Regions from separate parts of the Blautia sp. BCRC 81119 genome, predicted to be linked through region 3. Evidence: a T-box and tRNA genes for the amino acid it is inferred to sense, from the RefSeq annotation. Region 3 holds a T-box; the other regions hold tRNA genes.
What was found. A T-box is a leader RNA that pairs with one kind of tRNA and senses whether it is charged. The one in region 3 lies ahead of proS (proline--tRNA ligase), so its partner is inferred to be a tRNA-Pro.
Positions count from the first base shown of each region.

Region 1: it encodes a tRNA-Pro, which carries the amino acid that the T-box ahead of proS (proline--tRNA ligase) is inferred to sense. The anticodon was not compared.
Region 2: it encodes a tRNA-Pro, which carries the amino acid that the T-box ahead of proS (proline--tRNA ligase) is inferred to sense. The anticodon was not compared.

Region 1 covers NZ_QJHD01000006.1:157,347-167,953, forward strand. Annotated here, with positions in the region: gene DMI82_RS05630 (Ig-like domain-containing protein) at 1-954, shown strand, start outside; tRNA gene DMI82_RS05635 (tRNA-Pro) at 1,164-1,237, shown strand; gene DMI82_RS05640 (DUF6128 domain-containing protein) at 1,373-2,464, shown strand; gene DMI82_RS05645 (anaerobic ribonucleoside-triphosphate reductase activating protein) at 2,520-3,215, opposite strand; partial or broken gene DMI82_RS05650 (family 1 glycosylhydrolase) at 3,380-3,568, shown strand; gene tadA (tRNA adenosine(34) deaminase TadA) at 3,873-4,433, shown strand; gene DMI82_RS05660 (GatB/YqeY domain-containing protein) at 4,556-4,993, shown strand; RNA gene ffs (signal recognition particle sRNA large type) at 5,088-5,349, opposite strand; gene DMI82_RS05670 (hypothetical protein) at 5,403-6,164, opposite strand; gene DMI82_RS05675 (6-phosphofructokinase) at 6,455-7,537, shown strand; gene dnaX (DNA polymerase III subunit gamma/tau) at 7,608-9,230, shown strand; gene DMI82_RS05685 (YbaB/EbfC family nucleoid-associated protein) at 9,262-9,618, shown strand; gene recR (recombination mediator RecR) at 9,618-10,214, shown strand; gene DMI82_RS05695 (LacI family DNA-binding transcriptional regulator) at 10,302-10,607, shown strand, end outside.
Region 2 covers NZ_QJHD01000023.1:39,337-49,943, reverse strand. Annotated here, with positions in the region: gene DMI82_RS13840 (VanZ family protein) at 1-574, opposite strand, end outside; gene DMI82_RS13835 (glycoside hydrolase family 3 C-terminal domain-containing protein) at 831-3,101, shown strand; gene DMI82_RS13830 (hypothetical protein) at 3,670-4,110, shown strand; tRNA gene DMI82_RS13825 (tRNA-Pro) at 4,245-4,318, shown strand; gene DMI82_RS13820 (LysR family transcriptional regulator) at 4,414-5,310, shown strand; gene ilvC (ketol-acid reductoisomerase) at 5,475-6,494, opposite strand; gene ilvN (acetolactate synthase small subunit) at 6,591-7,088, opposite strand; gene DMI82_RS13805 (tyrosine-protein phosphatase) at 7,253-8,293, opposite strand; gene DMI82_RS13800 (AEC family transporter) at 8,447-9,391, shown strand; gene DMI82_RS13795 (Cof-type HAD-IIB family hydrolase) at 9,574-10,383, opposite strand; gene DMI82_RS13790 (M18 family aminopeptidase) at 10,401-10,607, opposite strand, start outside.
Region 3 covers NZ_QJHD01000004.1:19,337-29,943, reverse strand. Annotated here, with positions in the region: gene thrS (threonine--tRNA ligase) at 1-1,183, shown strand, start outside; gene DMI82_RS03310 (shikimate dehydrogenase) at 1,310-2,176, opposite strand; gene DMI82_RS03305 (sigma-E processing peptidase SpoIIGA) at 2,474-3,325, shown strand; gene sigE (RNA polymerase sporulation sigma factor SigE) at 3,393-4,067, shown strand; gene DMI82_RS03290 (alpha-L-rhamnosidase-related protein) at 4,060-5,265, shown strand; T-box leader at 5,496-5,705, shown strand; gene proS (proline--tRNA ligase) at 5,864-7,303, shown strand; gene DMI82_RS03280 (CCA tRNA nucleotidyltransferase) at 7,515-8,855, shown strand; gene DMI82_RS03275 (hypothetical protein) at 8,915-9,889, shown strand; gene DMI82_RS03270 (phospho-sugar mutase) at 9,988-10,607, shown strand, end outside.

The DNA of each region.
Region 1 (10,607 bases), on a different contig from region 3:
GGTCATGCAGATGTTTCTGTTCAGCTGGTGTATGGAACGATTGCTTTTAAAGAAAATTCAGGAGTTCTTTATATCGGAAGCTCCAGACAGCTTGAAGCAACAGGCGAGAATTGCAAGGATGTAACATACGCTTCCGATAATGAAACGGTTGCATCTGTGGACGAGAACGGAAAAGTAACTGCGAAAGCAGCAGGAACAGCCGTGATCACAGCAACATCTGCAGCAGGAAAAACTGCACAGTACAAGCTTACTGTAAAAACGCCATCTGTAAAACTGAATGCATCAGCGAAGACGCTTTATGTAAAAGGATCTCCAGCTACAGTGACGCTGAAAGCAACGACCGCAGGTGTTACCGGAAAAGTAACCTATACAAGCAGTAAACCATCTGTTGCAGCTGTAGCCGCAAATGGAAAGGTAACTGCAAAGGCGGCAGGTACAGCTGTGATCACAGCGAAATGCGGAAATTATAAAGCAACCTGCAAGATCACAGTCAAGAAGCCGGCTGTAAAAGCTTCGGCTTCAGCGAAAACTGTATTTGTGGGTGGAACAAGCCAGATCAAAGTGGAAAAAACAGGCGTTAGCGGAAAAGTTACTTATACAAGCAGTAATAAATCCGTTGCAGTGGTAAGCGCAGGCGGAAAAGTAACAGCAAAAAAAGCAGGAACAGCTACAATTACAGTAAAATGCGGAAGCTACAAAGCAACCTGCAGGATCACAGTAAAAAAAGGTAGCCTGAAGATCACATCCAAAACAGCTGTAAGTGTAAAAGCAAAGAAAACAACAGCCATCAAGGCAGTTGCTACTTCAAAGGCAAAGATCACCTACAGAAGCAGCAATACAAAAGTTGCTACTGTAAGCAGCAAAGGTGTTGTTAAAGGTGTGAAAAAAGGAAAAGCTGTTATCTATGTAAGCAGCAACGGAATCACAAAAAAGGTAACAGTTACAGTGAAATAAGCATATATTTCACCTGAATATATTTGATATGTTATAAAGAACCTTTCCCAAAACTGCTTCGGGTCTGCGAAAATGCATGCCCGAAGCAGGAAAAAAGAAAAAATTCGATTTTTTTGAAAAATTTTAATTTTTTCTATTGACAAAGTACAGAAACTCTAATATAATAGCTCTTGCAGTTGAGCAACACACAAACAACTGAAACAGAATAACGAAGCGTGGCTCAGTTTGGTAGAGCGCTGCGTTCGGGACGCAGAGGTCGCAGGTTCAAATCCTGTCGCTTCGACTAACAGCTTGAGAATCCCTTGGTTGAGGGGTTCTTTTTTATGTTTGTACATCCTGGAGCTTTTTTCAGTTGATGGAATGATTTCTCTCGATCTTCATATATATTAACGAAACCGAAATACCGGAGGGACGTGCGTTGGCTGGATATCAGCGTTTTGTTGCGTATGTGTACGAGTATCGGAAAGGAAAAAAAGATAGCAGCAGCGGTTATGTGAGGGTGGAGGCCAGAGATAGGAAATGCCGTGTGGAGGTTCATCTGCGCTGCGTTGGACTGGAGCCTGGAAGTCGGTGCAGAGTGTATGGGTTTGTGCGGCAGGAAGGGCTGATGGATGGTATTTTGATCGGAAACTGTGTTACCGGGCGGGAACGGATCGAGTGCGCACTGGAGACGGATACAGGGGATATTGGAGGCATGGGAAAAAGTCTTCAGGAGCTTGGAGGATTGCTTCTGATCTCCGATGCCGGCGGATTCTGGGGAACGGAATGGGATGATCAGCCGATCCGGCCGGAGAATTTCCGCGAGTGGAAGAAAAAAGAAACGGAATTTCGGAAGGAAACGGAGAAAACAGGAACGGAATATCAGAAGGCGGCGGAGAAAACAGGCAGAGAGCGGGAAGAAAAGGAAGAAGAAAATCAAAAAGATGGAACCTTGCCAGAAGTGCAGGAAAATCAGAAGGAGTCAGACAGGATCATGACGGTGGAGGAGATTCAGGAGGATGTATTAAAGACATCGGAAACCGGAAATTCATATCAGGCTCCCAGTCCGCATCCGCCGGAGCCACCGCATCCGCCGGAACCACCACGACCAGGCCAGCCGTCACCGCATCCGCCGGAACTACCACGGCCAGGCCAGCCGTCACCGCATCCGCCGAAACCATCGCGACCGGAGCCATCTCGTCCACTTCCGGGAATACCCTGTGATGATCCCTTTAACGACGGCTATTTCACAGACTGCCGCAAGATCAGACCATCGGACTGCAGTGCCTTATGCAGAAAAAACGGCTGCTTCTGCAGCAACCGTTTTGTCATGTACGGATATCAGAATTTCGGCCATCTTCTGCTGTGCAGAAATCCCCGGGGACAGTACATACTGGGAGTACCCGGTGGATACAGCCAGCAGGAACGGTTTATGGCCAATATGTTTGGCTTTCCCTACTTTAAGGAATGTCCGGATATTCATATCCCAGGCGGAAAGGGAGGATACTGGTACTGTTTTATTAACATCTGATCAGAAAAATTTCGGCATCCATGCAGATAAGCAAACAGTTTTGCAAATCCGCAGATCACAGCTCCATACCACGAATTTCTACTACCGGGATCGTCTGAGACAGGATATCCCGGTAGTTTTTCATTTCTTCCTCGGAGCAGGCAGAGAATCCCGGTATCAGAACTCCGTCGGAATCCCGGTAAGCCTGGAGATAATAAGCTTTTGCACCGCTTAACCACCGGCTGATCTCCTGAAAATCTTTTTCGGAATGAAGTTCCCTCACAACTGTTGTACGAAATTCATAATCAAGGTGTCCGTCCAGCAGCCATCCGGCAGTTTCCCGGATCCCATCCAGATCAGCATGTACACCGGTAAGCACAGGATAGTTGGAAGGACAGGCCTTGATATCCATGGCAACCTTGTTGATCAGGTCAGCTGCTGCGAGATTTTTTACCACGGAGGGGCGGGAACCGTTGGTATCGAGCTTCACATCATAGCCCAGCTCCCTGATCCTGCTGAGAAATTCCGGCAGCTCCGGTGCAAGTGTGGGTTCACCGCCGGAAATACAGACGCCATCGAGAATCCCCTTTCTTTTTTTTAGAAAAGCCAGGATTTCCTCCTGGGAATATTCAGGCTGGGTGTCAGGCTCCACGACAAGAGTTCCATTCTGGCAGAATGGGCAGCGGAAGTTGCAGCCGCCTAAGAATATGGTACAGGCTACCCTTCCCGGATAATCCAGCAGGGTTGTTTTGTTAAATCCACATATTTTCATAGGAAAATCCCCTTGTTTCTCTTATTTATGATACTACAAGCATACTCTCCCCCGAGAAAAGCTGCAAGCCTTTTTGACTGAATCAAGTAAGTTTCCTGCGGAGTTGCGAAAAGCAGTAAGCAGAGATGGGGACTTGCTCATGGAAGAAAAAAAACATATAATTTATGGGCTACACCTCCTGGGGCTGCATTGACCTTGTCAGTGCATCTACAGCAGAGCTGAAAAAACGCTACGGCTACATCTACGTGGACCGCAACGACGATGGAACAGGTACACTGAACCGTTATAAGAAAAAATCCTTCTATTGGTATAAAGATGTGATCGCTACCAATGGTGAGTCACTTCACAAATAATCTGGCTGCTTGACTTTCCGGAAAAAAGCAGATATAATGCATTCATTGACGCAGACAATGGAGTTCGCGAGAGCTTCCGTTGTCTGCGTTTTTCTGTTATACAATAAAAAAAACGCTGCAGAAATTAGTGTGGAAATTTCTGTGGCGTTTTTGGCTGTGTGCGAATATCTGTTTTGCAGCAGATTGACATGGAATATTTGAAAAGTTATAATCGAACGGACAGAAGGCTGAGAGCAGTCTTAGTATGAACAGATAGAATCCCGGAGCTTTTTCCGGAATGTGAAGTTACAGGAGGAGTAAAAACGTGACAGATCAGGAACGTTTTATGAAAGAGGCGATCCGCCAGGCAAAAAAGGCCCGTGCATTGGAGGAAGTGCCGATCGGCTGCGTGATCGTGCATGAGGGAAAGATCATAGCCAGAGGCTACAATCGTCGCAATACAGATAAAAATACCTTATCTCATGCAGAGCTTAATGCTATCCGAAAGGCTAGTAAAAAGCTGGGAGACTGGCGTCTGGAGGGATGCACCATGTATGTAACGCTGGAGCCTTGTCAGATGTGTTCCGGTGCACTGGTACAGTCCAGGATCGATGAGGTGGTGATCGGCTGTATGAACCCGAAAGCAGGCTGTGCCGGATCTGTGATGAATCTTCTTCAGATCGAAGGCTTTAATCATCAGGTAAAGATCACAGAAGGGGTATTGGAAGAGGAATGCTCCGAAATGCTTTCCACATTTTTCAGGGAACTGCGGGAGAAAAAGAAGCAGGCAAAAATCCTGAAGAAGCAGGAAGCAGAGCGCCTTGCCGGGCAGACACAGTCAGAGAGAGCGGAACAGAACGAAAAGTCCCGGGAGATTTACTCTTGACAGAATCCTGTGAAAATATCAAAATAAAATCATAAATGGATTTCACTATTACAGACAGAAAATCCATTCAGACCAAGCGAAAGTTGTTGATACAGGAACGACAGAAAATGGAGGAACAAAAAATGGAACTTGAAGCTTTAAGAAAAGACATGGTAGCAGCAATGAAGGCCAAAGATAAGGTAACAAAGGAAGCAGTTTCCGCACTGATCGCAGCAGTAAAAAAAGCTGCCATTGATGAGGGATGCCGTGATGACATCAAAGGAGAGCTTGTAGACAAAGTTATCCTGAAAGAGCTGAAAACAGCAAAAGAGCAGATCGACACCTGCCCTGCAGAACGTACAGATCTGAAAGAGGAGTATCAGGCAAGATATGATATCATTGCGAAATATGCTCCGAAGCAGATGGATGAAGCAGAGATCAAGGCTTATATCGAGGAGAAATTTGCAGATGTTCTGGCAACAGGAAATAAAGGCCAGATCATGAAGGCAGTTATGGGAGATCTGAAGGGAAAGGCAGACGGCAAGCTGATCAATCAGGTAGTTGCCGGATATTGTAAATAAAATAATAGTACAAAAAATCCCGCCGGATCAGTCATAAATGACGGACCCGGCGGGAATGCTGTTTATATAGAGATCATATATTATAACCTTTTTTACGCGCGCCGCACCTCGGAATGGTCTCACAGACGTTACCTTTACAGTTAACTCAGCCCAGGCACCCTCACGGCACACAAGAGCTTCTGCTTAGTGCTGCTGCATTCCTGCCCTGACACGGTTCACAGATTCCTGTTGCGTAAGACCCAGACGTCAACGCCACTTATAAAGGGCTGCTCTGCAAGATACAAGCCTCAGATTGGCATCACCCCTGCTGTAGCGGATTGCAGGTACAGGGCACCGCTATCTCCCCGGCTGCGCGGAATTTAATTATAGACTCTGAAACCAGATTTGTCAAGGTACAGACCGAAATAAATCAGTTCATATTAAGTGTACAGTACTGTACCGCTCCGTTTTTGGTGTTGCGAAGGGTGAAGCTGATATAGGCGGACTGCTTCGCGGAAAGGTTTCCGATACGGAGCGTGGAAGAAGAAGCCCCGCTGTTAGGAGCGTTGTAATTGGTACTATACTGTGTATGGGTCCGGTTGTTGTTGAAAGAAACGCCTGTGATCTTCCAGCCATTTGCAGCGGTGCATTTCATGACAGCATTCTTCTGTGTCTTGTTGGCGTAACGAAAGGCGTTATGGCCGGAGCTTTTGAATTTTCCGGCAAGATTGCCTTTTACACCTGTGATGGAGACGGATTTCAACGGGTTGACATAACGAAGCACCTTGATGGTGGAAGTATAGGTTTTGTTTCCGACCTTGAAGGAAATCTTTCCGGTTCCGGGCTTTTTAACGGCAAAACCGATATTGTAGAAATGATCGGAGTGAGTGTACGGTTTTGCACCCTTGCGGAAAGCCTCCGTGGTACTTTTGAAGCCACTGGAACCGAAGGAGTCCAGTGCGATCACAGAACCGCCGCTGACCACTTTAACATTGGATTTGAGAATGTTCTGTTTAGCAGGAATATTGCTGATCGAGATCTCATCGTATCCCAGGTCCTTTCCGGATGTGGGCATATAAACGATCCGGGTTTTGGAATAATTGATCGCTGCACTGGCGGCGAGAGGAGTCATGGCGCATACCATGGCTGCGGCTAATAAAGCGCAGGATAGTTTTTTGAGGACTTTTTTCATAGGACTCTCCTTTCTAGATGAAAATTTTCTGTAAACATACGAAAGTTACTGATAATTTTATTTTACGATGAGATACAGGTAAAGTCAATCAATACACTCGCTGTTTTCGTGCTTTTTTGGCTATTGTACACTGCCTGAAAATGCTTTATAATATTATATTGTGTAAAACTCTGTGAAAAGAGAGGATACAGTAGTTGTTCTGCAGAAATACGTCAGGTGGAATATCTGTCTTATATGCAGACAGCAACAAATAAAATGTGCACATAAGAGGGCACAGAATGGAGGACGCTATGATTAAAAGAATCGGTCTGCTGACAAGCGGTGGTGACTGTCAGGCACTGAACGCAACCATGAGAGGCGTTGTAAAGGGTCTGAGCAACAGCGTTGAGAACCTTGAGGTTTATGGATTTGATGACGGATATAAGGGACTGATCTACGGGAAATACCGTATGCTTACAGCCAGGGACTTTTCCGGAATCCTGACTCAGGGCGGAACTATTCTCGGAACATCCAGACAGCCATTCAAACTGATGCGGGTTCCGGATGAGAAGGGACTGGACAAGGTTGAGGCCATGAAACAGACTTACTATAAGCTCTGTCTTGACTGTCTTGTGATCCTCGGCGGAAACGGAACGCAGAAAACCGCCAATCTTCTCCGCGAGGAAGGCCTGAATATCATCCATCTTCCGAAGACCATTGATAATGATATCTGGGGTACAGATATGACCTTTGGCTTCCAGAGCGCTCTGGAGATCGCAACAAATGCCATTGACTGCATCCATACAACAGCTGCATCTCATGGACGTGTATTTATTGTTGAGATCATGGGACATAAGGTCGGAAGCCTTACACTGAATGCCGGTGTTGCAGGCGGAGCAGATGTGATCCTGATCCCGGAGATCCCATACGATATCAATAAGGTTGTAGAAGCCATCCAGAAGCGTAACAAGGCAGGCAAGCGTTTTACCATTCTTGCAGTAGCTGAGGGAGCTATCTCAAAAGAAGATGCAGAGCTTCCGAAGAAAAAATACAAAGAAAAGCTTGCGGAAAGAGCGAAGAAATATCCGTCTGTATCCTATGAGATCGCAGACCAGATCCAGCAGGTGACCGGAAGTGAGGTACGTATCACAGTTCCGGGACATATGCAGCGAGGCGGAGAGCCATGTGCATATGACCGCGTTCTTTCCACAAGGATCGGTGCCGGTGCAGCGCAGGCGATCATGGATGAGGAATACGGTGTTATGATCGGTGTCATCAACGGCAAGATCAAGAGGGTTCCTCTTGCTGAATGCGCAGGCAAGCTGAAGATGGTATCTCCAAAGGATCAGCTTGTAAAAGCAGCCAAACAGATCGGAATCAGTTTTGGCGATTAATGAATTATGAGTCATCTGGCCGCCGCGGGAGTCTTTCCGCGGCGACTGTGGCGAAGAGAAGGAGAGTTTTATGAGTTATACTGCTCTTTACCGTAAATTTCGTCCCGACAATTTTGACGATGTAAAAGGACAGGACCATATTGTGACAACACTGACCAACCAGATCAAGGCGAACCGTATCGGACACGCATACCTGTTCTGCGGAACGCGTGGTACCGGAAAAACTACGGTTGCAAAGATCCTGGCGAAGGCAGTAAACTGTGAACATCCTGTAAATGGCAGCCCCTGCAATGAATGTGCCATGTGCAAGGCCATTCAGGCGGGAACTGCCATGAATGTGATCGAGATCGATGCAGCCTCCAACAACGGTGTTGATAACATCCGTGAGATCCGTGAGGAAGTGGCTTATCGTCCAACAGAGGGCAAATACAAGGTTTATATCATCGATGAGGTGCATATGCTCTCAACAGGTGCATTTAATGCTCTTCTGAAAACATTGGAGGAGCCGCCTTCTTATGTTATTTTTATCTTGGCGACTACAGAGGCCCACAAGATACCGATCACAATACTGTCCAGATGTCAGCGCTATGACTTTCACCGGATATCCATTGATACCATTGCTGCCAGACTTTCCGAGCTTCTGACAGCAGAAGGGGTGGAAGCAGAGGAGAAGGCTGTACGCTATGTGGCAAAAAAAGGCGACGGGTCCATGCGAGATGCCCTGAGTCTTCTGGATCAGTGTATTTCCTTTTATCTGGGACAGGTGCTTACTTATGATAAAGTCCTGGATGTTCTGGGAGCTGTGGATACAGAGGTATTCAGCAGACTTCTCCGAAAGGTTCTTTCCGGCGATGTGACAGGTTCCATCCATGTGCTGGAGGACCTGATCACAGGCGGCCGGGAGCTGGGACAGTTTGTATCAGATTTTACCTGGTATATGCGAAATCTTCTGCTTGTGAAGACTTCCGAAAATCCGGAGGAAGCCATTGATGTTTCTTCTGAGAATCTGAAGCTTCTGAAGGAAGAGAGCGGGATGACAGATGTGGAGACGCTGATGCGTTACATTCGTATTTTTTCCGATCTGTCCAATCAGATCCGTTTTGCAAGCCAGAAGCGTGTATTGGTGGAAATCGCACTGATCAAGCTGTGCAGACCGGCCATGGAGACAAATCTGGACTCTGTTCTTGACAGGCTTCGTGTCCTGGAAAAACAGATGGAGGAACGGCCTGTGCAGCAGGTGATCGTTCGGGAGAGCGAGGCCGGTGGAGCCGGGGAACCGGGGGCGGCAGTGACCGGTACAGCAACGGTACAGCAGCAGAAACCACAGAAGGCAGCTCCTGAGGATCTTCAGAAGATCGTGGCAGGCTGGCGTGCCATCGTGGGTCAGACTACCGGACTTTTCAAGCAGTCCCTGCAGCGTGCAGTCCCCAAGTATAACGGAGAAACAGGAGATCCCATCCTTTATGTGGAATTCCAGGATTTTCTGGGGATGAATTATGTAGACAATCCGGAGGCGAAGAAAGAGCTTCAGGACATTATTGTTGCCCGGACAGGCAAGAGCGTGGAGATACATATGCTGGTAGCCAACAAACATCAGCACACCAATCTCGCGCAGATCACAGTAGACGATGCACTTCGGGAGAATATCCACATGGATATCGTAGTGGAAGAAGACCCGGATGAGGAGTCATAAATCCGTAAACAAAAAACAGGAGGAAAGTATTATGGCAAAAAGAGGTGGATTTCCTGGCATGGGTATGCCGGGAAACATGAATAATCTTATGAAACAGGCGCAGAAAATGCAGCGTCAGATGGAAGAAAACCAGAAAGCTCTTGAGGAAAAAGAGTTTACAGCAACAGTAGGCGGCGGAGCTGTTTCCGTTACAGTTTCCGGTAAACGTGAAATAACAAAGGTCACACTTTCCGAGGAAGCGGTAGATCCGGATGATATCGAGATGCTTGAGGACATGATCGCGGCAGCAACAAATGAGGCGCTCCGTCAGGTTGAGTCCGAGTCAGCAGCAGTGATGTCCAAACTCACAGGCGGCCTTGGCGGTCTTGGCGGAGGTCTTCCTTTCTGATGGAATATTACAGCAGCCATATCAATAAACTTATTGAGCAGCTTTCCCATCTTCCGGGGATCGGAGCCAAATCTGCCCAGCGTCTTGCATTTCATATCATGAATATGCCGAAGGACCAGGTGGAGCAGCTGACCGCCTCCATTACCGATGCAAGGCAGAATGTTCAGTACTGTAAGTGCTGTTACACGCTGACAGATCAGGAGCTTTGTCCGATCTGCGCCAATCCCAAAAGGGATCACAGCACGATCATGGTGGTTGAGAATACCAGGGATCTGGCAGCATATGAGAAAACAGGTAAATTTGACGGTGTATATCATGTACTTCATGGTGCAATCTCCCCGATGCTTGGGATCGGGCCGGATGATATCAAACTGAAGGAACTGATGAAGCGCCTTCAGGGGGATGTAAAGGAAGTTATTGTGGCAACCAATTCCAGTCTTGAAGGCGAAACGACAGCTATGTACATCAGTAAGCTGATCAAACCGACCGGGATCAAAGTAAGCCGTATCGCCAGCGGAGTTCCGGTGGGCGGTGATCTGGAGTATATTGATGAGGTGACACTTCTCCGGGCACTGGAAGGAAGAGTGGAACTATAACCGGATCAGGTGAAAAATTCCCTGAGGGATTGCAAAAAGTGATAAGCAGCCAGGAAATTTCCCCAGATTATAAAGGAGGTGAGACTGGTGGCAAAAAAGAAAGCAACCTCATCGGATGTGGCAGCACGCGCAGGAGTTTCCCAGGCAACGGTATCCATGGTGCTGAACCGGAAATATAATGTTTCTTTTTCGAGAGAAACTGTGGAGCGGGTGGAGCAGGCGGCCAGAGAGCTTGGCTATGAGCTTCCCGGACGTCGGAAACACAAAGCTGACAGAAAAGAAAAGCTGATCGTTGTTTTCTGCCCCACACTCACCAGTCCCTATTATGTACTGCTGCTTCAAGGGATCGAGACTGTGGCCAATGAGCAGGGATATGGGGTATTTATCTGCAAC
Region 2 (10,607 bases), on a different contig from region 3:
CAAGCCTCAGGAAAAGCTGCAGAAGTTCAATGGACAGTGAGAATACAAAGGTAATCTTAAGTCCGGTCCACACAATATTCAAGAATGTTGTTTTTTTCAATATTTTCTTTCCTGCGGTCCAGAACAGCAGGATCGTGAACGGAATGAACAGCATCAGATTCTCAATACACTCAGTTGTGAGATATCTGGTACCATCCTCTCCATATTTCCAGATCCACCAGTTCGCCATCACATCCGAAAGGGGATTCATCCACATATCCCGGTTCAGCAGCGTGCGAAACAAGATCATGGTTGTATAAAAGGTCAGAAAAAACAGCTTCCGAAAAAAAGCATTTCCTCTGAAATACTGCCACCACACGGAAAAAGCTCCCCTGATTCCCCTTCCACCTGTCTCATTATGGTAGGCAAAGAGATAAAAAAACAGTACCATCACAGACAGGATCACAGAAAACCAAAATGGCTGGTACAAAGCTGTCAGTACACTTGTAATAATACTTGATATGATGTCTTTCATTATAAGTCCTTTCACATAAGCCAGACAGTCGACCATTCTTCTGTCCGGCAGCTCTGTCATTATTCCTACCTATATTACTACACTCTTCCCACAAAAGCCAGAAAAAGATATCTCTCACCGCTCTGTCAATCGACCTGCATATCGTTTTTATATTCCTGAAAATGTGAGGGTCATGCGGATATTCGCAATTGAAGCAGGGGACTTACTTGATTCGGCTAAACTGCAATATTTTTTATTTTTAACAAATTTTTGTTATATTTTACCAGCAAAACATGCTATAGTTCATAGTAAGAAAAACATTTCGGAGGTATTTTTAATGAAACGTGATCTGAAAAAAATCGTAAGCCAGATGACACTGGAAGAAAAAGCCGGCATGTGCTCAGGTCTTGATTTCTGGCATCTGAAACATGTGGAACGCTTGGGGATCCCGGAAGTAATGGTCAGCGACGGCCCTCACGGACTTCGTAAGCAGGATGACAAGGGCGATCATCTTGGAATGAATGACAGCATCAAAGCCGTCTGCTTCCCGCCGGCCGCTTTAAGCGCCTGCTCCTTTGACCGCAAGCTGATGGAAGAAATGGGCAAAACCATCGGAAAAGAAGCTCAGGCCAACGATGTATCCATAGTTCTCGGACCGGCCGTAAACATCAAACGTTCTCCTCTCTGCGGAAGAAACTTCGAATATTATTCCGAGGATCCATATCTCGCAGGTGAGATCGCAGCCGCTTTTATAAACGGAGTACAGTCCCAGCATGTAGGAACCTCTATCAAGCACTTTGCAGCAAACAACCAGGAATATCACCGCATGAGTAATTCTTCCGAGGCTGATGAGCGCACTTTACGTGAGATCTATTTCCCTGCATTCGAAACCGCAGTAAAAAAAGCTCAGCCATACACCTTCATGTGCTCCTACAACCAGATTAACGGCACTTTCGCATCTGAGAATAAATGGCTTCTCACAGACGTTCTCCGCGGCGACTGGGGCTTCAAGGGCTATGTAATGTCCGACTGGGGTGCAGTCAATGACCGCGTCAAAGGTCTTAAGGCAGGTCTTGAGCTGGAAATGCCTTCCTCCAATGGGGTCAACGATGCCCTCATCGTACAGGCCGTAAAAGACGATTCCCTCAAGGAAGACATTCTTGACCAGGCTGTTGAACGCATTTTACGCATAATTTTTGAATATGCAGACAACCGGGCACCGCAGGAATTCACCATGGAAAAAGACCATGAAAAAGCACGCCACATTGCCGAAGAATCTATGGTTCTTCTGAAAAACGATGAGCAGATCCTCCCTCTGAAAGCATCCGAGAAAATTGCTTTCATCGGTGGTTTTGCAAAGAAGCCTCGTTTCCAGGGCGGCGGAAGCTCTCATATCAACTGCTTCAAGATCACAAACGCACTGGATTCCGTTCCTTCCGATGCACAGGTTACTTATGCAGAAGGTTTTCCTGCAGACAAAGATCTCTACGATGATGCACTTGCAGCTGAAGCGATCAAAGCTGCTGCCGCCGCTGACAAGGTTGTGATCTTCGCCGGACTTCCGGACAGCTTTGAATCTGAAGGATACGATCGTTCTCACATGAGGCTTCCTGAATGCCAGAACCGTCTCATTACTGAGATCCTTAAAGTACAGCCGAATACCGTGATCGTCCTTCACAACGGTTCCCCCGTGGAGCTGCCATGGCTCAATGATATAAAAGGCCTTCTGGAAGCATACCTCGGCGGTCAGGCAGGCGGTACCGCTGTCGCAAACATTCTTTACGGAAAAGTAAATCCAAGCGGCAAGCTTGCCGAGACAATACCGCTCAAGCTCTCCGACAATCCATCCTACCTGAACTTCGGCGGTGGTGAAAAGGTTGAATACCGTGAAGGCGTATTCGTAGGCTACCGCTACTATGATACAAAAGAAATGGATGTAGCATATCCGTTTGGCTATGGACTCTCCTACACTACCTTTGCCTGCAGCGACCTGAAGATCTCCAATGAAAATCCTACAGACAAAGACACCATCACCGTTTCGGTTGATGTAACAAACACAGGAAATATGGCAGGAAAAGAAGTCGTACAGCTCTATGTCAAAGACTGCACCCATTCCGCGATCCGTCCGGAAAAAGAGCTCAAGGGCTTCGAAAAGGTTTTCCTGAACCCAGGCGAGACCAAAACAGTAACCATGGAGCTGGATAAGAGAAGCTTCGCATGGTACAATACAGAGCTTCACGACTGGTTCGCAGCCAGCGGCGAATATAAGCTCCTTGTCGGTACCTCTTCCAGAGATATCCATCTTGAAGGCAGGATCCATCTGAACAGCAGCCAGGAACTTCCGATGCATGTTCATATGAACACCACTCTGGGCGAACTGTTCCGCAACCCGAAAACAAGCGAAACAGCAAAAGAACTGACAGCAAAATATATCTCAGCCATGAACGTTGGTGAAGAGTCCTCTTCTGAAGCCGCTTCCGAAGCTATCACTGAAGAAATGACAGAAGCCATGACCGACTCCATGCCATTACGTGCGCTGGTAAGCTTCGGCGGATATTCCAGAGAAGAACTTACAGAAATTATTGAAAAATTAAATAAACTGATATAATTTCACAGGACATCCTCCGCCGAACGAATTATACTTACATAAAAAGCTGCATAAAACGGCACAAAAAGCGACATAATTGGACCGCTATGGCAGTTTCAGATCGCTTGACAAGCATTAAAGCGGATGTTATCATTACATATGGTTCAAAATCTTGGATCAAACAACAGAATAATCCGAAAAAATTACTGTCGCTTAATCTAACATTAAGCGGCAGTTTTCACATTCTCTTCATTTTCCTTTCACACAATGCACACATTTTTTTACTATATTATTAACTGTAGATAGCAAATGCTAAACAATCTTTTTCTTTTTCATACTTTTTTGCCGGGAGTCAGCACAACTCCCGGCCTCCTTTTTTATTCTTCAGGTAGTTCGCCTGCATTTTCTATTATTATTAAAGATATAAAAATATGTCTTGTTTTTTCTTATTATATATATTATACTAGTCAAGAACTTATTGTTCCCGTCCATTTTGTTCTTTGATAATTTCATAGACTTCACACTCGAAACATGATACAATATCCGCACAGAGAAATATGCGGTACAATTTTTGTGGGAGGATGCGCATATGCTAGATCAGAAAGATTTGGAATTATTAGCCGGTATGATAAACCCGATCAATGTCCAGCTGGGCAATATAAATAACCGATTAGATGGTATCGACGCCAGACTGGATGCAGTGGATACTCGTCTCGACGGTATTGACGCTCGTCTCGATGCTATGGATGTTCGTTTTGACGGTATCGACGCTCGTCTTGATGCTATGGATGTTCGTTTTGATGAAATAGATGCCCGCTTCAACCGGGTAGAAAACAGACTTGAAATGATCGATCTGAAATGTGATACCAACAGAAAACGCCTGGACGATCTTTCACTGGATGTTAAGCTTGCAGAACGGGATATCCGAAAAGATATCAAGAATTTACAGGACACAACAGAAACTCTTGTCGTTGTACTTCAGGGAAGAGGTATTTTACCTGACCCAGGTAACACAATACAGACAGCCTGATCATATCATGTAAAGAGTGTGAAGCCTATGAAAGTATCAAGGGATTACACTCTTTATTATCATCCATACAACCATCTTTCTCCTCAAAAAATGGTTGCATTTACAATTCGTTTATGTTATAGTTATATGCGTTGCGGGGTATGGCGTAGCTTGGTAGCGCGCACGGCTGGGGGCCGTGAGGTCGCAGGTTCAAATCCTGTTGCCCCGATATTTCTAACAAATTCAAGGATTTCCGAGGTCTGATGACTTCGGATTTTTTTATTACCTTTATTACCTTACTATTTTTCGAAAGGAAGGTTTTGCATGCAGGATAATCTGTCTCTTTATCATATTTTTTATACGGTAGCACGTACCGGCAGTATCTCCCACAGTTCCCGGGACCTTTATATCAGTCAGCCTGCTATCAGCAAGGCGATCCAGAAGCTGGAGCAGAATCTGGATACCGTTCTTTTTAAACGCAGTTCTCGGGGTGTCACTCTGACCCCGGACGGTGAGCTTCTTTTTGAAAAAGTAAAAGAAGCTCTTTCACTTCTGGATGAAGGAGAAAATTCCATTCGCCATAACCGTTCCCGGGACATTCCAAAGCTGCGTCTGGGCGCCAGTTCTACTCTTACCAGATATGTACTGCTCTCCCACCTGGAAAACTATATTGCACGTTTTCCTCATGTACGTATCACAATTTCCTGCCAGTCTACTTATCAGACGCTGCAGCTTCTGGATGAGGAAAAAATCGATCTGGGACTCATCGGACGGCCGCAGAAGCTTCGGGGATATTATTTTCAGCCTCTTTTGAAAATCCAGGATACCTTTGTCTGTACACAGCAGTATCTGGAAAATCAGAAAAAGCTCTATCCGGATGAACCTCTGATCCAGGCAGCAACTTTCATGATGCTGGATGAGGACAATATTACACGTCAGACCGTGAACACTCAGCTGAAAGAACATCATGTGGAATTAAGTCATATTCTGGAAGTAACAACTATGGATCTTCTGATCCAGTTTGCGGAAATTGGTCTTGGGATTGCATGTGTGATCCGTGATTTTGTAAAAAAAGAGCTGGAAGAAGGAACTCTGGTGGAAGTACCGGTAGGATTTTCTTTTCCGCTGCGTGAGATCGGGTTTGTATGCAGACAGAAAGATGCTGATTCGGCTTTGATCGCGCCATTTTTTGATGATGAAACAGAGCATCCGGATAAATAAAGGAATGTAAAAAAAATTCCCATCTGATCATTGCGACCAGATGGGAATTTTAAATTTCAAAAAAGTTTCCTACCACTGTATTACGTGTGTGACTTTTTTGACTCAAACTTCGCTGCGCTTCGTTCGAGTAGCGCAAAATTTATTGCACCTGCAATAAATTTTGCTTAGTTATTAATAAGCTTATCCTCGCCGTTCCAGCTGTAGAGTTTACGGATCTCCTCGCCGACTTTCTCAGACTGATGCTCAGAAGCTAATTTTCTCATAGCCTTGAAGTGTACCTGTGCACCTGCATCGGACATGTCGAGCAAGAACTCTTTTGCGAATGTACCATCCTGGATATCGGAAAGAACTTTCTTCATTGCTTTCTTTGTATCCTCTGTGATGATCTTCGGTCCTGTGATGTAATCGCCATACTCAGCTGTATTGGAGATAGAATATCTCATTCCTGCGAATCCTGACTGATAGATCAGGTCAACGATCAGTTTCATCTCATGGATACACTCGAAGTATGCGTTTCTTGGGTCATAACCAGCTTCAACAAGTGTCTCGAAACCAGCCTGCATAAGTGCGCAAACACCACCGCAAAGTACAGCCTGCTCACCAAAGAGGTCTGTCTCTGTCTCTGTACGGAATGTTGTCTCAAGAACACCAGCTCTTGCTCCGCCGATTCCAAGTGCATATGCAAGTGCGATATCCTGAGCTTTACCTGTAGCATCCTGCTCTACAGCGATCAGACAAGGAACACCTTTACCAGCCTGATACTCGCTTCTTACTGTGTGTCCAGGTCCTTTCGGAGCGATCATTGTAACATCAACATATGCTGGTGGTTTGATGCATCCGAAATGAATGTTGAAGCCATGAGCGAACATAAGCATGTTGCCTTCCTCAAGGTTCGGCTCGATATCGTTCTTGTAAAGTGCAGCCTGTTTCTCATCGTTGATCAGGATCATGATGATATCTGCTTTCTTAGCTGCTTCAGCAGATGTATATACCTCGAAGCCCTGCTCCTCAGCTTTTTTCCAGGATTTGCTTCCTTTGTAAAGGCCGATGATTACATTACATCCGGACTCTTTAAGGTTCAGTGCATGTGCATGTCCCTGGCTTCCGTATCCAATAATCGCAATTGTCTTACCATCTAATAATCCAAGATTACAGTCTTCCTGGTAAAAAATCTTATTTGCCATTTTACTTTCCTCCTCTGATGTTTACAACATCTTCTTCATAAAAATTATTTATCGTTAAGAGAGTAGCTGCTCTCCTAGCAAACATATGTAAAAAATTTACAGGTAACGGACATCGTCACTGCCTCGTGACAGACCTGTGATTCCTGTTCTTGCAAGCTCAAGGATCTCATAGTCAGCCATCAGCTCCACAAACGCCTGCAGCTTGTTCTGGCTTCCGGTCATCTCCATAATAAGAGAATCCTTACTTACATCCACCACCTTGGCACGGAAGATATCTGCAACAGAAAGAGCTCCCTGTCTCTGTTCCGGCTTCACAGCAACCTTGACGAGCATCAGCTCACGGGCAACGCTGTCGTCCTGTTCAAGGACCTTAACATCCCGTACATCTTCCTGCTTCGCCAGCTGCTTAGTGATCTGCTGGAGCATCTGATCATCTCCCTCACAGACAACTGTCATACGGGAATATCTCTGATCTGCAGTCACTCCTGCGGTAATGCTGTCAATATTATATCCACGGCGGCTGAAAAGACCAGCCACACGGCTAAGGACTCCGGAGGTATTATCCACAAGGATGGATAGTATTCTCTTTTCCATAATACACCTGCTTTCAACACTTTTATGTATAGAAAACCGACTTCGTCAGTTAACGCTTTAATCTAATAAACCCTTGCTTTCTTACCATTATAACAACTTCGAAAATTTTGTCAATCAAAATTTCCTGCAAAATTCCTTCAGGATGATAAGAAATGTTTTTATCCTCAGATCAGATATTTTTTCTTAAGCTCCTCGGATGCCTTTGGTGTCAGATAAAGTTTTTTCCGAAGGAATCTTTCAATTCCTCCGTTTTCTTTTTCGATGACATCAAAAACTGTATTGATATAGGACTCCTTCACCTGATAGAAGGCTTTCAGATCTGCAAGCTTCCGGCTGTTTTCCGGCCGGTCTGCCCGGTAAAGCCTGCGCATATATTTCAGTTCATCTTCCAGACATGGATTTGACCGCATATAATCCCTTCGTATCGTTTCCTTAGGTACACCCAAAGCAAAGAGCAAAAGTGCTGTTCCGACTCCTGTCCGGTCTTCTCCTGTGGCACTGTGAAAAACAACAGCTCCATTCTTTACATGAAGCAGGACATCTAGAAAACGTGCATACTGCTTCAGAGAATACTCATCCGTAACGAAATTCCGGTACCAGTCCTGCATATACCGGTCTACATCACCATAGCAGGACATCACATGTTCAAAAAAGCTGTTTCCACTGCTGTCCTCATCCCGGATTGGAATGTGATAATACTCCACTCCTGCCATGATATCATCCGGTTTTTTCTTTACTTCTGCAGCTGACCTGAAATCAATCACTGTTTTTACATTATATTCTTCTGAAAGGATCCGGTTGTCTGCAGCAGAAGCATGATAGATTTCTCCGCTGCGCAAAAGCTTTCTGGGAAGAATATGCGAACCGTCTACTGTCATCAATGCACCCAGATCTCTTGTATTCGGAAGATTCTGAAGCGGAAGCCTGCTTCCTTTTGGAAAACCAACCGCAAGATCCGGATTCAGTACTTTAAGAAGCTGAAGGCAATCCTGTACCTCCTGCTCTGTCATATCAAATTTATAACGCTTCTGACGTCTGGTTATGATCACCAGATAATTGATGATCAGCTGCTTTTCACCGGTTTTATCGGTTCCCTCACGGCGCATGTACGCCCAGAGAATATCTTTACACGGAAGACTGTTGAGCATCATATGTCTGGTAAACACAAAAAAGCCATCTTCGATCCGTATTTTTCCGTATCTCATTTTCTTTCCTTTCTCCTTCTCAACCCCTGTGCTGCTTTCTTCGCAACACTTTTTATCATACCAGAAATCTCCAGTCCCGTATACCTCGTTTGACAATTTTCGTAGTTTGGATATAATAAACAGAGAAATTTTACCACAGGGAGGTTTTCTTTTATGGACAATCTTATTTTCTGTCTGAATGTTACCGTGCCCATCTTTCTTACACTGCTCCTGGGATATTTTTTCCGGAGGATCGGACTGTTTGATGAAACATTTGTCAATCGTATGAACAAATTTGTGTTTGTCATCCCCCTGCCTGTGCTTCTGTTTCAGGACATCGCTAAAATCGATATCTATGAGGCCTGGGATCCCAAGATGGTTCTTTTCTGTTTTGCGATCACATCGCTCAGTATTATAATCTCCGTGCTCCTGTCCCGTTTTCTCCACCCTTCCGATATCCGGGGCGAGTTTATCCAGGCATCCTACCGCAGCAGCGCAGCGATCCTTGGTATCGCCATTATCCAGAACCTTTACGGAAATGCAGGTATGACACCACTGATGATCATTGCCAGCGTCCCTCTTTACAATGTAATGGCTGTTGTAGTTCTCTCTGTCTTTAAACCAGGTCAGGGAAAAATAGATGGTACCGTTCTGAAGCACACTTTAAAGGGAATTGTCACCAATCCCATCATTCTCGGCATTGCAGCCGGTACACTCTGGTCCCTTCTTCGTCTTCCATTTCCGAAGATCCTGGACTCTACGGCAGGCAATCTTGCAAAAACCGCCACTCCTCTTGGCCTCATGGCTATGGGCGGATCTCTGCACTTCGGAAAAGCCTTTTCCCGGCTGAAAGCATCTGTTGCCTGTACATTTATGAAACTTGTCGGTTATGAAGCACTTTTTCTTCCTCTTGCCATCCGTTGCGGTTTTACAAAGGACAAGCTGGTTTCCATCATCATCATGCTGGGGTCGGCCAGCACCGTTACCTGCTTTGTCATGGCAAAAAACATGGGACATGAGGGCTCCTTTTCTTCGGGAGTCGTGCTTCTTACCACATTATTCAGTGCCTTTACCCTGACACTCTGGCTGTTTATCTGCAAAGGTCTGGGACTGATCTGATATTGCAGCTTCTGCATATTATCTACCCGGAAAAATCTGTAACATAAAATGCTGTAAGAACTACGATTTCTGGTTCTTACAGCATTTTTTTATAAAAGCATATTCACATAAAGCTATCATTTCTGATGTGGATGTTTCTGTTCTTACAATCTCATAGCCTACAAAACAAACGAAGCATTCTCTCAGATCAGCTTCAGATATTTCAAGCCATCCCGAATGCCGTAGTGGAACATATCAGACGTAACATAATCTGCCAGATCTTTGATCTTCGGAGAAGCATTTCCCATGGCAACCTTTGTTGCAGCGTATTCAAACATGGCAAGATCATTGTTGCTGTCTCCAAAAACAACGGTATTCTCCCACGGAATATCAAACAGGCGGATCACAGCTGCGATCCCAACAGCCTTGTTAAAGCCCTTTGGCACCAGTTCAATGGTATTTCCCACAAACGAACTGCTGCCTTCATGGCGGATGATATCATAGTATTCTGATAAAATGGATAACGCTGCCTCCGCATCACATCCCTCAGTCATTTTTGCACTGATCTTATTGATCCGCATACAATCCTCATTTCCACGGATAGGCCTCCATTTATCGCCCAGGGATTCTGTGATCAGACTGGCATACCAGTTCACTTCATCGGTATACTCCTCTTTGTCATAATACATAAAATCCGCGCCTTCCATTACCGGGATCAGTCCGTATTTTCTGAGAACCTCCACAGAAAGCTTTGCAACCTCCGGCGTCATCTCTTTATTAAAAAGTCTCTTCCCGTCCTTCTCAATGGTGGATCCGCAGGCACTGATCATTCCCGTAAAAGGGATCTGCTCCAGATACCAGGATACAAACGCACGACTTCTTCCTGTGCAGAGCCACGCTTCATGTCCGTTATCTACCAGCGCACGGATGGCTTCTATGGCACTGTCCGGCACTCCTTTTTTCATATCACAGACTGTTCCGTCCGCATCAAAAAATACTGCTTTTCTGCTCATTTTCCTGTCCTCCGATATCACCTGTAAAATACCTTTGCCGCACGGATCAGGCTTTCCGTATCTTTCACTCCGGCTGTTTCATAAGCGGAATGCATCGCCAGCTGCGGCAGACCGATGTCGACCGTATTCATGGCCGCCTGGGTATTGGAAATATTTCCCAGAGTGGAACCACCGGCAATATCGGAACGGTTCACAAATGTCTGATATGGCACATCTGCTTCTCT
Region 3 (10,607 bases):
ACTTCCGCTTATCATGCCAAACGGTGTGATCATGATGCAGGAGCTTCAGCGCTGGATCGAGGATGAGGAGACAAAGCGTGGATACGTAAGAACAAAAACTCCTCTTATGGCAAAGAGCGATCTTTACAAGATCTCCGGACACTGGGATCATTACAAAGATGGTATGTTCGTACTTGGTGATGAGGAGAAGGACAAAGAGGTTTATGCACTTCGTCCGATGACATGTCCGTTCCAGTACTATGTATACAAAGCAGAGCAGCACAGCTACCGTGATTTGCCGATCCGTCTCGGCGAGACCTCCACACTGTTCCGTAATGAGGATTCCGGAGAGATGCATGGCCTGACACGAGTTCGTCAGTTTACTATTTCCGAGGGACATCTGATCGTAAGACCGGACCAGATGGTAAAAGAGTTCAAAGACTGTATCGCACTTGCCCAGTACTGTCTGCAGGTACTTGGTGTTGAGGAAGATGTAACCTATCATCTTTCCAAATGGGATCCGACAAACAAAGAGAAATACATCGGTGAGCCGGAGGTATGGGAAGAGACAGAAGGCCATATCCGCCAGATGCTTGAGGAGCTGAACATTCCATTCACAGAGGATGTGGGCGAGGCTGCTTTCTACGGACCGAAGGTTGATATCAACGCAAAGAACGTATACGGAAAAGAAGACACCATGATCACGATCCAGTGGGATGCACTTCTTGCAGAGCAGTTTGATATGTACTATATCGATGAGAATGGCGACAAACAGCGTCCGTACATCATCCATCGTACATCCATGGGATGCTATGAGAGAACACTGGCATGGCTCATTGAGAAATACGCAGGAATGTTCCCGACATGGCTCTGCCCTGAGCAGGTTCGTGTGATCCCGATCTCCGAGAAGTATAACGATTATGCACAGAAGGTTGAAGCTCAGATGAGAGAAGCAGGAATCCGCTGCTCTGTAGACGGACGTTCCGAGAAGATGGGATACAAGATCCGTGAGGCACGTCTTGAGAGAGTACCTTACATGCTTATCGTTGGTGCAAAAGAGGAAGAAGAGGGTAAGGTTTCCGTAAGAAGCCGCTATCTTGGCGATGAGGGAATGAAAGAGCTTGGTGAGTTCATTGACTTCATCAAAGAAGAGATCAAGAACAAGACGATCCGTAAGATCGAGGTTCAGGAAGAGAAGAAATAAACAAAACAGATGATTGACGGATAAATAAAAGGCGACCCGTGTGATAGGCGGGCCGCCTTTATTTTTGATCCGGCAATATTGAGACCACGCTGTGATGCGGAGGCGGTCAGTATTGCCGGATATTTTTTATTTAAAATATTTCTCCCTGACGAGTTCAACCGGCATGTCCAGTCCGGTCCAGATGTGGAAAGCCTTTACACCCTGGTGGAGCAGCATGTACATTCCGTTAAAGGTCGGACATCCGGCTTCCCGGGCTTCCCTGAGAAGTCTTGTTTCTCTTGGCTCATATACAACATCGGCTACGGTAAGTTCCGGATGGAACAGAGTCTTGTCCGGGATCACGGTGCCTGTCACATCCGGGACCATTCCCACAGAAGTTGCATTGATGAGGAGATTGCTTTCCTCCAGTGCGTCCTTCAGCGCAGTGTGATCATCCATCTCATGAAGGATCATCTCACATTCTGTCATATGAGACATTTTTTCTGCCATGGCAGCAGCACGTTCCCAGTAACGGCTGGTAGGACGTGCAAAAACATGGATCTTTTTTGCACCCTCTAGGGCGGACTGGCCGCAGATTGCCATTCCGGCACCGCCGACGCCCATAACGGTGATGGTGCGTCCTTTTACATCACAGCCGGCATCTCTGGCAGACTGGGTAAATCCATAACCATCCGTATTAAACCCCTTTAATTTTCCATTGTCGTTGCGTACGGTATTTACCGCTCCGATCAGCTGGGCAGTGGGAGAAAGCTCGTCCAGAAGCTCCACGATCTTATTCTTGTTTGGCATGGTCAGGTTAAAGCCCTTGATCCCACAGGCTTTCAGTCCTTCCACAGCCTGGGGAAGGGTCTCCTCTGTTACATCAAAACAGAGATACACATAATCAAGTCCAAGATAACGGAATGCCTCATTGTGCATTAAAGGTGATACGCTGTGTGCCACGGGGCTTCCCAGAAGGCCGGTAAGCCCGGTATGTCCGGTAATATTGATCATTGTTCGATTCCCTCCTGTATCTCATATAATAGAATTTCTTTACGAAATATAATAAAAAATATTTTAGCACTATAAAGTGCGAAAATCAACAAATACAAATATTGTACGGAAATTTATACATTTTTGTCGCCGATTCATAGAAAAAATCTATAAATGTCGAGACAGACAGAAACGACCCGATAAGTTAGAAGAATCGACATCCGGATTTGACAAAATATGCAAAGAGCCTGCCCTATAATAAATACACTTACCAAAGTTGAGAATCGATGGCAGACGAAACAGCAGTGGGGGAAGCTTATGTATCAGAGGATATACATAGATATCGTTTTTATGACGAATTTCCTTATGGATTACATGCTTTTAAGACTTGTGGGAAAATTTCTGCATCTTGACGGGAAACGCAGAAGATGTGTGATATCCGCTGCCTTTGGATCTTTTGTATCCTGCCTGCTTGTATGTGCACCTTTTAAGATCATTTTTCCTGCCGCTGTACTGATCCATGGCGGCTGCGCTTTTTTTATGGCGTCGTTTGCTTTTCGACTGAAAAAAGGCGGCCTTCTTGTAAAAACCATTCTGGCTCTGTATTTCACAGCTTTTGTGGTTGGCGGGATCTATCAGGCACTGGAAACGGAAAGAACCATGACGGTGAAAATATTTCTGCTTTTTCTGGCAGGGATTTATGGCACACTTTATACTCTGGGATGTGTGACCGAGACCTTCCGGTTTGGAAGAAGAAATATTTTTCCGGTCACTTTGAAATATCAGGGGAAGCTGCAGCAGACATACGGCTTTTATGATACCGGAAATCTCCTTATGGATCCTGTGAAAAAACAGCCGGTATCGATCATCAAACAGGAACTTTTGGGAAGCCTGATATCGAAAGAGCAGGTGAAAAAACTGATGGATATTAAAGATAAACCAGAGGCACTGGAAAATACAGGATTTGTCAGTCTGCAGCCGCATTTTCTGAGCTGTCATACCGCAGATGGAAAAAAAGGACTGCTGCTGGCAGTGATCCTTGATGAACTTCTGATCCAAACTCCCGAAAGGGTGGTACATGTAGGAAAACCGGTGCTTGCCATAACATCCGAGCCCTCAGCTTTGGGAGAAGAGTACGAGATACTTTTGAATTCCAGACTATTAAATTGAGAAGGGGGCTTATGTTATGAACAGAGCAGCTGCAAGATCCTATCCGTTTCAGGTAATCCGGAAATTTATGTTCAATCGTCCGGGAGAGGTTTTTTATATTGGTGGAAATGATATCCTTCCGGCGCCGTTGTCAGCGGAACGGGAGGCTGAAGTGATCGAAATGCTGGGAACAGAAAAGGAAAAAGAGGGAAAGTCGGTTCTGATCGAGCATAATCTACGGCTGGTGGTTTATATTGCAAAGAAATTTGATAATACAGGGGTAGGTGTGGAGGATCTGATCTCCATCGGAACCATAGGGCTCATAAAGGCTATCAATACCTTTGATCCGGTAAAAAATATCAAGCTTGCCACCTATGCATCACGATGTATCGAAAATGAGATCCTGATGTATCTGAGGAGAAACAGCAAAACAAAGATGGAGGTTTCTATTGATGAGCCGCTGAATGTGGACTGGGATGGAAATGAGCTGCTGCTTTCGGATATCCTGGGAACGGATGACGATGTGATCTCCAGACGTCTGGAAGATGAGGTGGAGATCGCACTTCTTGGAAAAGCCATCAGCAAACTGACAAAGCGGGAACAGATGATCATCCGTCTGCGATTCGGCATCGGAAACCGGGAAGGAAGCGAGAAAACACAGAAGGAGGTAGCGGATCTTTTAGGAATTTCACAATCCTACATTTCCCGCCTGGAAAAGCGGATCATGAAGCGGCTGCGGAAAGAAATCGTAAAGTATGAATAGAAGAAACCGGAAAAAACGGTTTACCGGACAGGTTTCCCTTATGGAGGAAGTAAAACCAAAAAATATTTTTGAGACACCACAGGGAGATGAGCGTCTTGGATGGACCGGTGATGCAGAAATCTTCTGCCGTACGGCATGCTTCCTTGAAAATACCTATTCCTTCTACCGAAAATGGCTCCGTGATGTGGAGGCAGACCAGACAGAGGAGGGCGGTGTTGCCCATGTTGTTCCGGATATCATTTCCGGAAACGAAGGGTATAATTGGCTCCTTGAGCAGGGAAGTCATTCGGCAGCAGCGAGAAGATTTAAAATTCCGGGAAATACAGTAGAATTTGTCAGAGACCTTCGATATAATAAATACAGAGTGTTTACAGAGCTACAGAATGAACAAAAGAAGAAGGGGTGTGGCAGAATGATCGACATTGCACATGCAAAACAGGAATTCGAAAAATATCTGGATGAATACGACCGGGAGGATGAACAGATCTGTCTGAAGATCGTACATACCTATGGCGTGGTGAAATACGCAGGAGAGATTGCCAGAAAAATGGAATGTTCCGGTGAAGATGTGGAACTTGCGGAGCTGATCGGTCTGCTTCATGATATTGGCCGTTTTGAGCAGATCCGTAGATTTCACAGCTTTGAGCCGGGAACCATGGATCATGCCGTGTTCGGTGCAGAACTTCTCTTCGGGGAGGAGAAGCTGATCCGGCGCTTCGTGGAGGATGATAAATTTGATGAGCTGATCGATGCAGCAATTCGGAAGCACAGTGATTTCAAACTGGAAGGAATCCACGATGCAAGAACACTTTTCCATGCAAAACTGATCCGGGATGCAGACAAGCTGGATAACTGCAGAGTAAAGCTGGAGGCGTCTGTTGAAGCCATGCTGGGAGTCTCTGAGAAAGCTGCAGGAGAAGGGCTGATCTCACCGGCAGTGTGGGAGTCCTGTCTCAGAAGAGAATCCGTGTTATCCGCAGACAGATATGTGCCGGTGGATTACTGGGTATCTTATCTTGCACAGTATTATGATATCAATTTTCCTGAGACCTGTGAGATCATCGAAGAAGAGGATTATATCACCAGGATCGCAGGCCGGCTGACGTACCAGGAACAGGATACCAGAACTAAGCTCCATATTCTCACAGAAGATCTGAACAGGTATCTGGAGATGCCGGCTGTGTCTGTGAAGGAATAGGAGTATAGCAGTTACTGTTCACTGGCAATGTCCCGCGAGGTGTTTTTTGTGAGCGAAGGTCACAGAAAACCCGAGACATACCATGCGAATTTATGCGATTAACATAAATTCTGTGCATCGCGAAGCGTGTTACTGAGAACGGAGTGAACAGTAACTCATAGCAGAGAGACTTGTTATATTTTTTTGTTTGGGGTTGACTTTGAGGTGGTTTTCGCCTAAAATATATCAAAGATACGGCGATGATGAGAATAGTACACAGGGAATTATCTCAGAGAGGGATCTGCTTTGGTGGAAGGATCCTGTGCGTGAACTGTGGAACCGGCCTCGGAGCTCTGCGTGATTGAAGCGTGGCGTGTGTTTCCGGCGTTAACGGGTGTTGAGAGAACAGCTTTTCAGGCTGTTAACTGGGGTGGTACCGCCGAAGTCATTCGGTCCCTTGTGAGGGATTTGGATGGCTTATTTTTTTGTCCGTAAAACGGGATTGTAAATGCAGTGTACGGTTTATGGGACATAAGAGTGAGCTGGAAGGATTCCGGATTGCTGTGGCTGCCTGACAGCCGGCAATATGTAACAGATCACAAGAAAAAGGAGATTTATCATGGCAAAAGAAAAGAAATTAGTACAGGCCATCACATCTATGGATGAGGATTTTGCTCAGTGGTATACAGACGTTGTTAAGAAGGCTGAGCTCTGTGGCTATACAAGTGTTAAGGGCTGTATGGCGATCAAACCTGCAGGTTATGCGATCTGGGAGAATATCCAGCATGAGCTTGACCGCAGATTTAAAGAAACCGGTGTAGAGAACGTTTACATGCCGATCTTTATCCCGGAGTCTCTTCTTGATAAAGAGAAAGATCATGTAGAAGGTTTTGCTCCGGAGGTTGCATGGGTGACTCATGGCGGCCTTGATCCGCTGCAGGAGAGACTTTGCGTGCGTCCGACTTCTGAGACTCTGTTCTGCGATTTCTACCAGAAAGAGATCCAGTCCCACAGAGATCTTCCAAAGGTATATAATCAGTGGTGTTCCGTTGTCCGTTGGGAGAAGACAACACGTCCCTTCCTTCGTTCCAGAGAGTTCCTGTGGCAGGAGGGACATACTGCTCATGCAACAGCTGAGGAAGCGGAGCAGCGTACCATCCAGATGCTGAACATCTATGCAGACTTCTGCGAGGAAGTTCTTGCGATTCCGGTCATCAAAGGCCAGAAGACAGACAAGGAGAAATTTGCAGGTGCTGAGGCTACTTATACCATCGAATCTCTGATGCACGACGGTAAGGCTCTCCAGTCCGGTACAAGCCATAACTTTGGAGATGGCTTTGCCAAAGCATTCGGAATCCAGTACACAGATAAAGATAACACACTGAAATATGTTCACCAGACATCCTGGGGAATGACAACCCGTATGATCGGTGCGATCATCATGGTTCACGGTGATAACAGCGGACTTGTTCTTCCTCCGAGGATCGCTCCGGTACAGACTGTGATCATCCCGATCCAGCAGCGTAAAGAAGGTGTTATGGAGAAGGCTGACGAGCTTCTTGCAGCACTGAAGGCAGCAGGTATCCGTGCAAAGGTTGACGCGACAGACAAGAGCCCGGGATTCAAGTTTGCTGAGCAGGAGATGCGTGGTATCCCGCTTCGTGTGGAATGTGGACCGAAGGATATCGAGAACGGTCAGGCAGTTCTCTGCAGAAGAGATACCCGTGAGAAATATACAGTATCCTTCGAGGAGCTTGCAGATAAGGTAAAAGAGCTTCTGGATACCATTCAGCATGATATGCTGGAGCGCGCACGTGCACACAGAGAGGCACATACTTACGTAGCAAAGAATTATGAGGAGTTCGGTGAGATCATCAACAGCAAACCGGGATTCATCAAAGCTATGTGGTGCGGTGATCGTGCATGTGAAGACAAGATCAAGGAAGATTTCCAGGCAACATCCAGATGTATGCCATTTGAGCAGGAGCAGTTAAGCGACGTTTGCGTATGCTGCGGAAAACCGGCTAAGAAAATGGTTTACTGGGGACGTGCATACTAAAAAAATACAGCAGGCCACTTCAAAAAAGTGGGATGATCATATTGCAGAAACAACGGCGGGGCAAAATATGCTCCGCTGTTTTTATGAATCTATGTTATAATAGCGTTAAGGAAAACATATCAGAATATTATTCGGCTGCTGACATGGAGATAATACAGCGAAATGTAAACGTGTTTTGAACGGACAGCAGCGATCATCAAGAGGAGTTATCATGACGATTAATATACCACAAAAGGCAGCGCAGATACTGAAGACCTTGAATGCTGCCGGCTATGAGGCATATGTTGTAGGCGGCTGTGTCAGGGATTCTATCCTGGATCGGGTGCCTGGAGACTGGGATATCACCACCTCTGCACTTCCGGAGCAGGTGAAGGAGCTTTTTCACAGAACTGTAGATACGGGGATCCAGCATGGAACAGTAACTGTAATGATGGGCAAAGAGGGCTTTGAGGTGACAACCTACCGTGTGGACGGAGAATATCATGACGGCCGCCACCCGGATGCCGTGACCTTTACCAGGAGTCTTGAGGAAGATCTGAAACGAAGAGATTTTACCATCAACGCCATGGCGTATCATCCGGAACATGGACTGGTGGATCTGTTTGGTGGAATGGAAGATATCAATGGGAAGATCATCCGTTGTGTTGGTGATCCGGTAGAACGTTTTACAGAGGATGCCCTTCGTATGCTCCGTGCAGTGCGTTTTTCCGCACAGCTTGGTTTTACTGTGGAGGAAAATACGAAAGCGGCACTGGCGCGGATGTCGGGGAATCTGGAGCATGTCAGTGCAGAGCGTATCCAGACAGAGCTTGTAAAGCTTCTGGTATCCGATCATCCGGATTATCTCCGAACCGCCTGGGAGACAGGTCTTACCCGGGAATTTCTTCCGGAATTTGACGCCTGTATGGAAACCGAGCAGAATACCCCTCATCATTGCTATACCGTGGGAGAGCACATTCTGAAAAGTCTTACAGAAATCGAGAATGACCGGCTTCTCCGTATCACCATGCTTCTTCATGACATTGCCAAGCCGGTTGTAAAAAAGACAGATGAGAATGGAAGAGACCACTTTAAGACTCACGGACCGGCAGGCGAAAAGCTGGCAGGAAAGATCCTGCGCCGTCTGAAATTTGATAATGTAACGATCCGAAATACCTGTCGTCTGATCCGGTATCATGATCTTCGTCCCACTCCGGACGCCGAGGATGTGCGGAGAGCTGTGAATCTTATCGGAGAAGAGCTTTTTCCGCTGTATCTGAAAGTGCAGAAGGCAGATCTTTTATCCCAGAGCACTTACAGGAGGGAGGAGAAGCTGGCACGGTTAAGCGGTGTGACGGAAGCTTATCAGGGGATCCTTGAAAGAGGTGAATGTACATCTCTGAAAACCCTGGCAGTTTCCGGAAAGGATCTTATAAAGGCAGGACATCCGGCTGGACCGGCACTGGGAGCACTGCTCGAAAGACTTCTTGACTGTGTGCTGAAAGATCCAACCCTTAATACAAAAGAAAAACTTCTTGAAACAGCAGAAAAAGACAGCATAAAAACCGAATAGAATAACAAAAATCCCCCCTGCATAAAATAGAACGTAAAATAAGGCAGGGGGGAACTTTTTTGTATGATTATGGGTTGAGCGTGCTGGAGCAGTATGGGCTTACAGCTTCATTCTCCGGCAGGGTGCGGGGGGCACTTCTGTGCCGGACAGAAAAAGGTCCGGTGATACTCCGGGAATTTCATGGCTCGGAAAAAAAGCTTTCCATGCAGCAGCAGCTTCTTGAAAAAATGAAAGAACAGAACTGTCTTGTGGACGCCTATCTCAGAAACAGGGAAGGCGTACTGGTAAGCAGGGACAAAGATTCTGTTCCATATACTGCACAGATCTGGTTTGAGGGACGGGAATGTGACACGAGATCCGAAAACGATATTTTAAAAAGCATCCGGACTCTGGCACAGATCCACAAGATCATGCAGCTTCCTGTGGAAATGGATTATGCGGGAAGAAATCTGCAGGAAGAATATATCCGGCATAATCAGGAAATGAAAAAAATACGCCGTTTTATCCGAAAAAAAGGAGCGGTCAATTCTTTTGAGAAAGATTATCTGAAAAGCGTGGAATGGTTTCTGCAAAAAGGAGAAGAAGCGGCAGCTATGCTGGAAACCACGGATTATAAAAATCTGCGGCAGCAGTCTCTTCAAAGTGGCAGTATCTGTCATGGCGAATATAATCAGCATAATGTGCTGATACTTGGGAAAAACACAGCGGTGACGAATTTCAGTCACTGGAGCTTTGATGTGCAGATGGCAGATCTGTACCGCTTTATGCGGAAAATCCTGGAGAAATACAGCTGGGATCTGCACCTCGCGCAGAAGATGCTTTCTGCATATGATTCCGTACGGCCGCTCTCGGAGTCTGAGTGGCAGAACCTGAGAGTCCGGTTCTGTTATCCGGAAAAATACTGGAAACTGGCAAACCATTATTATACACATAACAAGGCTGTGATCTCCGGAAAAAATGTGGAAAAGCTGAGAACCCTGATCCATCAGAAAAAACAGTGGGAGGAATTTTCAAAACAGTGCTTCAGGCAGTAATGATTCTGAATGTGACAAAAACAAAACTTCCCTTTTTCTGAAAATTGTTATATAATATTAAGTATCTTATATAAAGAAACAGGGAGGTATTTTGGAACATGGATTATAAAGAAATCTATAATCAGTGGCTTGAAAACCCATACTTCGATGAGGCGACAAAAGAAGAACTGAAAGCGATCAAAGACGACGAGAATGAGATCAAAGAGCGTTTTTATATGGATCTTGAGTTTGGTACGGCAGGCCTGCGTGGTATCATCGGCGCAGGTACCAACCGTATGAATATTTATGTGGTAAGAAGAGCAACCCAGGGGCTTGCCAACTATATTGCCAAGGTTGACAAGAAATCCCAGGGAGTTGCTATCGCATATGATTCCCGTCATATGTCACCGGAGTTTGCCCAGGAAGCAGCACTTTGCCTGGCAGCAAACGGGATCAAGGCTTATATCTTTGAGACACTTCGTCCGACACCGGAGCTTTCCTTTGCAGTACGTCATCTGGGCTGTGTGGCAGGTATCAACGTAACAGCCAGCCACAATCCTCCGGAATACAACGGATACAAGGTTTACTGGGAGGACGGCGCGCAGATCACACCACCTCATGATTCCGGTATCATGGGCGAGGTAAAGGCGATCTCCGACTGGAATACCGTAAAGACCATGGACAAGGAAGACGCAGTAAAGGCAGGACTTTTCGAAGTGATCGGACAGGCTGTCGATGA